One region of the Marinobacter sediminum genome, then DNA from elsewhere that is predicted to be linked to it. Evidence: predicted binding sites of a transcription regulator. Region 1 holds the regulator's gene; each other region holds the start of a gene.
What was found. Region 1 encodes sigma-54, which starts transcription at its own class of promoters, with help from an activator protein. Its sites were predicted from a motif close to ANTGGCATNNANNTTGCTNT; they were not measured.

Region 1 (3,919 bases):
CGATTAGATGACACGCATGAAAACGGGCGTTTAACGAGACCCGTTTCCGTGCATCCGGTCTACATTCTTTTCCTTATGCTTGAGGATCTGACGGTCCAGCTTGTCAATGAGCGAATCAATCGCTGCATACATATCCCCATTCTCAGCCTTTGCGTGAATCTCACCACCAACCACGTGAAGCGTCGCCTCCGCCATCTGGCGCACTTTTTCCACTTCCAGGGTTACCTGGCAATTGCTGATGTGGTCAAAGTGGCGTTCCAGCTTGCCAAATTTTTCTGAAACGTAATCTTTCAATGCGGGAGTCAGTTCTACGTGATGGCCTGAAATATTGAGTTGCATAGGCGTCTCCTGTTGTCATCATGCCGACTCCCGAGGGGGCCGGGCTGAGTGCTGGCGCATCGCGCGCCGGCGAATCGTGTTCCTGGGCAAGGCCTGTAAAGTAAAAGGCTCCCTATACCAGTCGCTTCCGCTCGTTTGAGGGTGGTATATGCATCGCTTCTCGATACTTGGCCACCGTGCGTCTCGCCACCTTGATACCTTGTTCCCCTAGCATGGCTGCAATTTTACTGTCACTCAACGGCTTTTTGGGAGTTTCTGCTGCAACCAGCTTCTTGATCATTGCACGGATTGCCGTGGAGGAGCATTCACCACCCTCATTCGTGCTGACGTGACTGGAGAAGAAGTACTTGAGTTCAAAAATTCCCCGGGGGGTGTGCATGAATTTCTGAGTAGTAACACGGGAAATCGTCGACTCATGCATCTCCACCGCCTGGGCAATATCAGAGAGGATCAGCGGCTTCATGGCCTCTTCACCCTCGTCCAGAAATCCCTGCTGGTGCTCGACGATGCGGGTTGCCACCTTCAGCAAGGTTTCATTGCGGCTTTGCAGGCTCTTGATAAACCATTTGGCCTCCTGAAGCTGATCCCGCATGTAGGTGTTATCAGCGCTGCTATCCGCTCGCCTTATAAGAGAAGCATAGCTTGCATTAACGCGAATGCGCGGAGCGATTTCCGGATTCAGCTCTACGCGCCAGCGTCCGTTGTCTTTGCGGACAATAACATCAGGGATGACATAGTCCGGCTCGGCCTGGTCGATGACATCACCCGGGCGAGGGTTCAGGCCGGTAATCAGGGCCAGAACCTCTCTTAGCTGGTCTTCTTTTAACCGGCTCCGGCGCAGTAGCTGGGCGTAATCCCTGTTGCCCAGCAAATTGATGTAATGGGTAATGACCAACCGCGCCTGGGCCAGCCAGGGCGTGTCCGGAGGTAACTGGCTCAGCTGGATTAACAGGCATTCCTGAAGATCTCGCGCAAACACGCCAGGGGGGTCAAAGTGCTGTAAGCGATGCAATACCGCCTCAACCTCGTCCAGCTCGAGCGGATCTTCCTCGTTTTCATCAACCAGGCCGGTGTGAATTTCTTCCAGGGGACTGGTCAGATAGCCTCTGTCGTCCACCGCATCCATCAGGGCGTGCGCAATGGCCCGATCCCGTTCGCTCAGTGGCGTCAGGTTCAGTTGCCACTCCAGATGATCCCGGAGGGTTTCGGTGGGGGAGTTGCGGGTCTCGAAATCGTGGTCGTTTTCATCATCGTTCCGGGCTGCCGGTGCGGGAGCCGACTGGTAAATATCGTCCCAGGCAGTGTCGACAGGCAGGTCATCGGGAATGTTATCCGGAATCTCATTTTCCGAAGCCCAGTCGGGACCATTTTCCGTTTGATCCCAGTCCTGGCTGCTGTCCGGCTGTGCTTCGGCTGTTGTCTCTGAGCCGGCGTCTTCGCTGTTCGAGTCCGGTTCGCCCGAACTGGATTCCGGCTCGTCGTCATCCTCAGAGGTTTCCAGCATCGGATTGGATTCCAGTGCCTGCTGGATTTCCTGTTGAAGGTCGAGTGTGGAAAGCTGCAGTAGCCGGATCGCCTGTTGCAGCTGGGGCGTCATGGTCAGGCTTTGACCCAGCTTTAACTGTAAGGAGGCTTTCATCACCATGGTTCAGGATCCGTTACTCATCAGCGCTCTGCTTCGTGGACAGTCACATAAAAATTCGTTGTATGCCGGTCACTTGCCGCTACGGGAAAAAACCCTGCAAGTTCTTTGCCGAGTTTACTTGCTACAGTTCATCAACACAATCGGCCAAAGGAAGTCACAGCCTGAATTCGCTGCCCAGATACACTTCCTTAACCTGCTCGTTGGCAAGGATCGCTTCTGAATTTCCAGAGGCGATGATGTGCCCGCCGGACACGATGTAGGCATTCTCGCAGATGTCCAGGGTTTCCCGCACATTGTGATCGGTGATCAGCACGCCAATGCCCTTATCCCTGAGGTGGCGGATAATGTGCTTGATGTCGCTCACCGAAATCGGATCAACGCCTGCAAAGGGCTCATCCAGAAGAATAAATGCAGGTTCCATTGCCAGCGCTCTGGCTATCTCCACCCTGCGGCGCTCGCCCCCTGACAATGCCATGCCCACGCTGTCGCGGATATGGGTGATATGGAATTCCTCCAGCAGCTCCTGCAGTTTGCTCTCGCGATCAGCCCGTCCGAGCCCCTTGCGAGTCTCGAGGATGGCCATAATGTTGTCACGTACCGACAGTTTCCGGAAAACCGATGCTTCCTGGGGCAGGTAGCCAATTCCCTTCCGGGCGCGGCCATGCATGGGCAAGGGCGTAATGTCCTGGCTGTCGATGGTGATTCGACCTCTGTCTGCGGGCACCAGCCCTACAATCATGTAAAAGCAAGTCGTTTTCCCTGCGCCATTGGGTCCCAACAGGCCGACAATCTCGCCGCTTCGGATTTCCAGGGAGACGTCAATCACCACTTTTTTCTGCTTGTAGCTTTTTGCCAGATTACTGGCTCTGAGAACTGCCATCTGATCCCTGTTTGCTGCTGGTGCTGCGTGGCTGGATAACCATTTCGACACGGCCGGTGCCGGAGCCGGTGTCTTCTCCACCCTCTGCGGTGACGACCCGATGGACCGTATCATAATGAATGACGTCGCCCCGGAACAGGTTGCCATTCTGCTCAATGACGGCTTCACGCTCAAACGTCAGCTCGCTGTCTGAGGCAGACCATGTGATATTGCGTGCCCGGGCGTCTGTTTGTCCGCCGCCTTCCCGGGACGGCTGCTGGTAATGGGCGGGGCGTCCGGATGCTTCGATGCGGCTCAGGCCCTCCTCGCTTCGAAACAGCACGACCTGATCTGCGGAAAGGCGGGTCTTACCCTGGATAAGCTCAACGGCCCCGGTGTAGGTCGCGATGCCTTTATTATCGTCCAGTCGAGCGTTATCAGCGCTCACGGTAATAGGTTGGTCCGAGTCAAGATCAAAAGCGGCTGTGGGGGCTGCCACAACCAGGCCAATCACGACTGTCAACAGCGCCTGGAGGCGGTTATTTACCGGTTTCATAGCGTCCTTCCACCTGGGAGTTGAGTTCCAGAATACGTTTATCAATCCATGCCTTCATTCCCTTGGCACGGGTGACACCGATCCTGTCAGTAATCTCGACGGGCGCATCGGTATAGGCAGTGCCCAAATCATTGTCCAGTGTCAGGCTTGATGTTGTAAGTGTGGCCTCCCGGTCGCCAACCGTCCGGATAACGCGCACATTGCCTGTCAGGTAGAGCAGATTTTCATTTTGCAGCAGACTGCCGTTCTCTGCCTCAACAACCCAGGGCTTGGTTCCCGGCTCACCGTAGAGTTCAGCCCGGGGCGATTCCATGGTCGCCAGGTTGCCTTCCTCGAATTGTTCAATACGTGGACTGGTGAACTGTACCTTCAGATTGCCGGCCTCGTCATAGGTGGTGTAGCTGCCATTCACTATAAAGCCATCCGGCTCCCCCTTGCCTCGGAGTTCCGCTGCGTCATTTGAGACCACAGTTGGCTCATCACTGCGCCAGAGCAGGAACACGGTGGCCAGAATGGTACC
Region 2 (3,919 bases), 2.0 Mb from region 1:
CATGGATACCGTAGGCTCGTCCACCGTCAATGCCGGCAACGCCTCAACGTTGGATTGATCGCACAATGTATCCGAGATGAACAGCTCATCCATTCCGCTCACACAAACGATATCACCCGCTTGTGCTTCGTCGACTTCCACACGCTGCAGACCGGAGTGCCCCATGATCTTGAGGATTCGACCATTGCGCTTCTTACCGTTGGCGCCGATCGCGGTCACGGGCGAATTGGTCTTAACCTTGCCCCGCGCAATGCGGCCGATACCAATCACGCCCAGGAAGCTATTGTAATCCAGCTGGGAAATCTGCATCTGGAACGGGCCATCAAGATCGACATTGGGCGCTGGCACATGATCAACGATTGCCTGGAACACGGCGTCCATGTTGTCATCCAGATTCTCGTGATCCATCCCGGCGATGCCGTTCAGGGCACTGGCAAAGACAATCGGGAAGTCCAGCTGTTCGTCGGTGGCACCCAGGTTGTCAAACAGATCGAACACCTGGTCAACCACCCAGTCCGGACGCGCGCCCGGACGGTCAATCTTGTTCACGACCACAATCGGGCGCAGGCCCGCATCGAAGGCTTTCTGGGTCACAAAGCGGGTCTGCGGCATCGGTCCGTCGATGGAGTCGACCACCAGCAACACACAATCGACCATGCTCATAACCCGCTCGACTTCCCCACCGAAGTCGGCGTGACCCGGCGTGTCGACGATGTTGATGTCATAGTCATGCCATTTCAGCGCCGTGTTCTTGGCGAGGATGGTAATGCCACGCTCTTTTTCCTGATCGTTGGAATCCATCACACGCTCGCTCTCGAGCTCTTTGCGCTCCAACGTGCCGGACTGACGCAGCAACTTGTCTACGAGTGTGGTTTTACCATGGTCGACGTGGGCGATGATGGCGATATTACGAAGCTTATCAATCACAACTTTAATCCTGCGGCATGCTTTTCTTTGACCTGAGAGGGTCTTAAGGAGGCGAAGCCTCTCACATGCCGTCTCAAATCCGTAAAATGAACCCATTGTCCGGTGCCGGGCGGCACCAGCCCCGACTGGCTGTCCGAATCAGGGTATAAATGAGGAGGCGCGAAGTATATCGAAAACTCCGTGTCGTTAATATGAAGAAAAACGCTTATTCACCAATCAACCTTTCCGCCTTTATTTGGTGCACTCCCCCATCATTATGCACTTTTTTGGTGCTTTCTTTGCGGTCAGACTGCACCAATGCCTCGTCGCTAACAGGCCCAATACGGCGGAAACCCTTGCCATTAAAGCATTCTGGCGTGTGCCCTAAAAATTGGCAAGAGCCTTGCTTTATCGAAAACAGCCGAAATTTGCAGGTAAGTGGTAACGGCATTTGCTAAGCTGCGAAAGCCTGAATAACAGATCGGAACTCAGGTGCCCTGAGCGATCCGGCAACACGAACATGAATACGCCCGTTGAAACGGGATAACTTACGGAGCATGCACAATGTCCAAGACAGTTGATTTGATCAAAGAACACGAAGTCAAATGGGTCGATCTGCGCTTTACCGACAGCCGCGGTAAAGAGCAGCACGTAACCCTGCCAGCTTCAGAGGTAGACGAAGACTTCTTCGCTGACGGCAAGATGTTCGACGGCTCTTCAATCTCCGGCTGGAAGGGCATCAACGAATCCGACATGATCCTGATGCCGGACGACTCCAGCTCCGTTCTTGACCCGTTCACCGAAGAAACCACTCTCAATATCACCTGCGACATCGTAGAGCCTTCTACCATGCAGGGTTACGAGCGTGACCCACGCTCTGTTGCCCGCCGTGCAGAGGAATACCTCAAGTCCACCGGCATTGCTGATGGCGCCCTGTTCGGCCCTGAGCCGGAATTCTTCGTATTTGACTCGGTCAAGTGGGAAGTGGACATGAAAGGCGCGGGCTACTCCATCCACTCCGAGGAAGCCGCCTGGGTTTCCGGTGAAGACTTTGACCGCAACAACATTGGTCACCGTCCTGGCGTGAAAGGCGGTTACTTCCCGGTTCCGCCGGTAGACAGCCTGCACGACCTGCGTGGCGCCATGTGTGCCGCCATGGAGTCCATGGGCCTGGACATCGAAGTACATCACCACGAAGTGGGCACCGCCGGCCAGTGTGAAATCGGTGTTGGCGCCAACACGCTGACCAAGAAGGCTGACGAAGTTCAGATCCTGAAGTACTGCGTACACAACGTCGCTCATGCCTATGGCAAGACTGCTACCTTTATGCCGAAGCCAGTTGTTGGTGACAACGGTTCCGGTATGCACGTACACATGTCCCTGAGCAAAGACGGCAAGAACCTGTTTGCAGGCGACAGCTACGCGGGTCTGAGCGAGTCAGCACTGTACTACATTGGTGGTGTTATCAAGCACGCCAAGGCCATCAACGCCTTCACCAACAGCTCTACCAACTCATACAAGCGTCTCGTTCCGGGCTTTGAAGCTCCGGTTATGCTGGCCTACTCCGCCCGTAACCGCTCTGCTTCCATCCGTATTCCGTACGTGAACAGCCCGAAAGCACGTCGTATCGAAGTGCGCTTCCCGGATGCGTCGGCCAACCCGTACCTGGCCTTCGCCGCCCTGATGATGGCTGGCCTCGACGGCATCCAGAACAAGATCCACCCTGGCGATGCCATGGACAAGGACCTGTACGACCTGCCGAAGGAAGAGGCTCTGAACATTCCGGTCGTAGCCGAAACTCTGGCCGAAGCTCTGGATTGCCTGGAAGGAGACCACGAGTTCCTGACCCGCGGTGGCGTCTTCACTGAAGACATGATCCAGGGTTACGTCGAACTGAAGCGCGGCGAAGTCGAGCGTCTGAACATGACCACACATCCGGTCGAGTTCGAGCTTTACTACTCCTGCTAAAAAACAGCCCGTTCATTCGGTGTTGTGAAAAAGCCCCGCCCTGTGCGGGGCTTTTTTTTGAGGGCGCTAACAATCGCCCCGCCCTTAACGATATGTAACCAACAACTCGCCCCGCAGGCGTTGAAATGACTCCGGGAGCCGCAGATAATCAATAAAACAATCGAAACAGGTGTGCTTATGAAACCAAGGACCGGATTGTTTGCCGTAGCTCTGATCCTGCTGGCTGGCCCAGCAGGTGCCGAGGTCTACCGAAATGTAGATGCCTATGGCAACGTCACATTCTCCGACGAGCCGTCCGATGGTGCAGAGGCTATCAAGGTAAAGCCTGTCACCACGGTTACGCTTCCCAAGCCCCAGAATGTCCGGGAAACCGACAAGCTTCGCGAGGAAGTGAAACGGGAAGGCTCAGTGTACGAAAGCGTTTCCTTCGCCTACCCGGAAAACAATCAGGCCTTCCAGAGCGGCAGCGGTGATATCCAGTTCGAGGTTCGCAGTGCGCCAGGCCTTCAGGATGGCCACAAGTACGAAGTCACCCTGGACGGACAGCCTGTCGGGCAGACTACCTCGGGCACGGTCACCGTTAGCAATGTCTTTCGCGGAACTCATGAGGCTCGCGCACATATCGTCGATGAGAATGGCGTCCAGGTAAAAACCGGCCCGGTAATCACCTTTACGGTTCATCGCCCTTCCGTGGCAAACTAGACTTATCCGCACTGAATTGGTGCGCCCGCACCACAAAAAAGCCATACTCTGACCAGCAACAGGGCGATTCGTCTGAGCTGGTTTTGCCAACCCCAGGAATATGCACCAGCTTACGGCATGTTTATGCGCCAAATAGCGCCCATGCCCGTCCTTAGCCCAATCTTTTCCCACGAAGACTCAAAGTGGTTCGTTTTTTGCAAATCTTTGGGGGTCAACACATTTATCATGTCGAGCCAACGGGATTCACTCATGGCATTGCCTTCGGCCAGCGTAAGCGGATACAAGAGCATTCTGGACAGCCTGACAACTGCTGTGCTGGTGCTCGAGGACAGCTTGAAGATCC
Region 3 (3,919 bases), 440 kb from region 1:
ATTCCAGCGTCTCGCCCTGGTTATGGATAACCCTGAGAACGTCATTGCTTCCGGAACCATCATCGACGGCCGATGCGGAAATTGCGGTTTCGCTGGAGTTATTAATTGAGTCAACAAGATCCTGTAACGACGAAATGTTACTTGTATCAATCGTCAACGGAGAGCCATTTACACTAAGGCTGAATGAGAAGTTCGTGGGACCGGCATTAGTGATAAAGGAATTATCAAGCGGGGTCGCGCCGTCAAAGGTAGCGGTCGTTGTGGCGGACGCACTCATTCCCTGGGCATCGTTAATTGCGGCTGCGGCTTCTCGAGCAGTTGTCGCTGCCGTCAGATCAACGCTGTAATCTGCCGTGCCATCATTATACTGAACATCAAATTGTTCACCCTGTATGTCGGCAAATGCCAGTGGCCCGATATCCCGCACCCTCGTTTCCAGCACAGTCTCACGGGAATCAAGATTGAGGTCAGACAACAAACTGGTCGTGCGGCGTGGCGCGAGGTTGTCCGTGGCAATCTGCAAGTCACCTCGAATACCGGACAAATTGCCATTGTCATCAGCAGTGAAGCCCTGTACTCGCATATTCTGGTTGTTTACGACGTAGCCTTCCTTGTCGATACCGAACTGCCCGGCCCGGGAATAGCGAATCTCACCCCCATTGTTGAGGACAAAGAAACCGTCGCCACTGATTGCCATATCAAGACCGCTGTCGGTAAAACTGATATTGCCCTGGCCGAAGGACTGCTTGACGTCCTGAACCCGAACACCATCACCGACAGGACTTGAACCCGCACCCAGAAAACCGCTGGCATACAAATCCCCGAATTGAGCTTTGCTGCCTTTGAAGCCAACGGTACTGGCATTGGCGATATTGTTGCCGGTGACATCGAGATCCACCGATGCTGCCCGGAGGCCACTGAGCCCTGTATTAAACGCCATAATTCACCCCTTGGTCTGACACCGGTATCAATTGATTTGTTTTACGTCGGACAGGGCAATGGACCCCATTCCGGCCAGGTTCAATGTAATTGACCCGTTCTGGCCCAGTGAAACGCTATCGACATTCGCACTGACCATGGTCGATAACTGCTGCGGACCATCCGGGTAGGACGCTTCGGCCACTATCTTGTAGGGCCCCTGCGGCAATGAATTGCCGTTGCCGTCCTGTCCGTCCCAGCTAAAGGACTGCACACCTGCCGGGCTGTTGCCCAGATCAATCTGGCGTACCAGTTCTCCGCTTTGATTCTGAATGGACACTCTCAGCCCACCGGTAGAGGCCGGCACTTCAATCGTGCCGCCAATCTCACCCTCTGCGCCAAGAATGCCGACTCCGGAAGGCGCAAGGACGGTCTTGCCCACCATGGCTGAAGCCTGAAGTGCCTGGGTGGACCGGAACTGACCAACCACATCATCAACCGTGCCCGAGAGTTTCTGCATCTCTTCAAGCGAACTGAACTGCGCCAACTGGGAGATAAACTCGCCATTATCCTGTGGCTCCAGTGGGTTCTGATTCTTGAGCTGGGCCAGCATCAGCTCCATGAACTCATTTTTCCCCAGCTCGTTTTTCCCGCTGGCACCGCTTTGCTGGTCTAGCTGGTACTGGCTCAGAACATCCGGGGCGCCGCTGGTATTGGTTACGCTCATTGTTTGATCCTCACCGTTTTACTGCTGACCAAGGGTCAGGATGCGCTGCATCATGGATTTCGCGGTGTTCATGATGTCGACATTCATCTGAAAGCTCCTGGAAGACGACATCATGTCGGCCATTTCCTCTACCACGTTCACGTTCGGATAGAACACATTGCCGTCTTCGTTCGCCGCCGGGTGGTCAGGCTCATAACGCATCTGCAGCTCAGCAGCGCTTTCCACAACACCCTGAACACGAACCCCAGCACCCGGTCCCTGCTCGCTCTGTAAGCTCAACCCCTGATTATCGGGGTTCAGCATGGACTGCTGGATGGCTGCAAAAACCGGCTTTCGGGCTCGGTACGCTGTTTCTGTACTGGAGCTGGCCGTCTCGGCGTTGGCGATGTTGGACGCCGTGGTATTCAGCCGCAGGGATTGCGCGGTCATGCCGGATCCGGCGATGTCAAAAATGCTGCCCAATGACATGAAATCTCTCCTTCGCTAATCGAGTCGCTGCGACTTATTCGCCCTTCAGGGCCTTGGTAAGACCGGAAAACTTGCTGTTCAGAAACTGGAAGCTGGCCTGGTAATCCATGGCATTACGCATAAACCGGGTCTGTTCCTGCTGAGCATCTACCGTATTGCCGTCAACCGAAGGCTGGTTCGGCACTCGATAAAGCAGCTCAGACTCGGCTGCGCCGGAAGACGTATCCATGTGAGCGTCGTCCGTCTTACTCATCTCAAACCCGCTGACCGACTGCTGGGCACGCTGCATCATTGCCTGGAAATCCACATCCCGTGCTTTGAAGCCCGGGGTATCGGCGTTCGCCATGTTGTTTGCCAGCACCTCAGCCCGCTTTACCCGCGCTTCCAGAGCGTGTTGATGAATCCCCAGCGCCTTATCGAACGAAATCGCCATACTACCTCCCAAAAACTGCACCGTGCTGCCGGTCGAGTTTGCCGGCTGTGCTTTCTGAGAGGGTTAAAGCAAAGCGAATGCCATAATTTGAGAGGCCTTTGAATCCGGGGGCTCCAGAGCTTATTCGCGGAGAAAGTGGCAGGAATTCAACGTATGCAGAGAGCGGAAAGAAAGAAAAGCGGCAAGCTGTTTCCCCCGGCCAGACCGCCGGGGCAAACACATGATAAGTCGACGATTACCCGGGCCAGCGCTGAACGAAGTCACTGACTTCCGGCCGGGGCACCGGGGGTTTTTCGGAGGAGACGGTGCCGGTATACAGGAAAGCGACAACTGACTCCCCTTCCGCAAGACCCAGGCCGCTCCGGACCACCGAATGGTAAGCGACACTGCCGGTTCGCCACATAACGCCGTAACCGGCGTCTTGCAGGGCAAGCTCCAGAAAACTGACGCCGGCCGCTGCCGACATGATCTGTTCGACCTCAGGGACCTTCGGATGTGCTGTTGGCGAGGCAATGGCCACGATTACCATAGGCGCCCTCAAGGGCGACTTTCGCAGCTTCTCTATTTGCCGTTCGTCACTGTTGTTGGGGCAGGTTGAGGCGAACAGATCACCAAGTGCCTCAAGGCCCTCTCCTTCAACAACAAGATAGCGCCAGGGGCGCAAAAGTGCATGATCCGGTGCGCGGGCCGCACAGGCAAAGGCACGGTCCAACGTTTCCCGGTCCGGAGCCGGGGCTTGAAGTCTTGGTTCTGAGACCCGGTTGAGCAGAAAATCGCAAAATACGGTCATATCTTCTCGCTGTGGGATGACATTGGCTGGAATCGGATATTCCTCACATCAATTCCGTGAATTGTGGGTTATACGTAATACTGTTAACCTTTAGTCGTAGCCCGTCTAGCTAAAAATTATAAAAGGATGCGGTAACAGCACCATGAGTGACCAACAGACTTTTAGCAACTTCTCCGAATTCTATCCGTATTATCTGGAAGAGCACAGCGACGTCACCTGCCGTCGGCTGCATTTTACCGGTAGCCTGCTGGTGTTGTTTGTAGCTTTCTGGGCGATTACCTCGGGCAAGCTGGTCTGGCTACTGCTACTTCCGGTCATCGGCTATGGTTTTGCCTGGGTTGGCCACTTCAAGTTTGAAAAAAACCGACCGGCAACGTTCAAGTACCCTCTTTACAGCCTGATGGGCGACTGGGTCATGTTCCGGGACATGCTCATTGGCAGAATCCGTTTCTGATATGATGAGCGCACCCGCAGACCTGCGTAATGCCAGTGCCAGCGCTGGTAAGTCCATGACCCTCGATCACCAGAATAGCCCTGTGGCTATTCCCCCCATGCCTGATTATAACGGCCGGATACTTGCCTA

Region 2: the regulator sigma-54 is predicted to act here: its motif matches at 1,297-1,316, upstream of glnA (glutamate--ammonia ligase).
Region 3: the regulator sigma-54 is predicted to act here: its motif matches at 2,612-2,631, upstream of flgB (flagellar basal body rod protein FlgB).

Annotation. Positions count from the first base shown of each region.
Region 1 covers NZ_JAGTWY010000001.1:1,990,937-1,994,855, reverse strand. The annotation lists gene hpf (ribosome hibernation promoting factor) at 31-339, opposite strand; gene KFJ24_RS09465 (RNA polymerase factor sigma-54) at 452-1,978, opposite strand; gene lptB (LPS export ABC transporter ATP-binding protein) at 2,139-2,864, opposite strand; gene lptA (lipopolysaccharide transport periplasmic protein LptA) at 2,842-3,399, opposite strand; gene lptC (LPS export ABC transporter periplasmic protein LptC) at 3,383-3,919, opposite strand, start outside.
Region 2 covers NZ_JAGTWY010000001.1:37,779-41,697, reverse strand. The annotation lists gene typA (translational GTPase TypA) at 1-927, opposite strand, end outside; gene glnA (glutamate--ammonia ligase) at 1,471-2,874, shown strand; gene KFJ24_RS00255 (DUF4124 domain-containing protein) at 3,052-3,576, shown strand; gene glnL (nitrogen regulation protein NR(II)) at 3,826-3,919, shown strand, end outside.
Region 3 covers NZ_JAGTWY010000001.1:1,552,188-1,556,106, forward strand. The annotation lists gene KFJ24_RS07365 (flagellar hook protein FlgE) at 1-940, opposite strand, end outside; gene KFJ24_RS07370 (flagellar hook assembly protein FlgD) at 968-1,645, opposite strand; gene flgC (flagellar basal body rod protein FlgC) at 1,664-2,113, opposite strand; gene flgB (flagellar basal body rod protein FlgB) at 2,148-2,546, opposite strand; gene KFJ24_RS07385 (nitroreductase family protein) at 2,782-3,336, opposite strand; gene KFJ24_RS07390 (Mpo1-like protein) at 3,479-3,790, shown strand; gene KFJ24_RS07395 (adenylate/guanylate cyclase domain-containing protein) at 3,792-3,919, shown strand, end outside.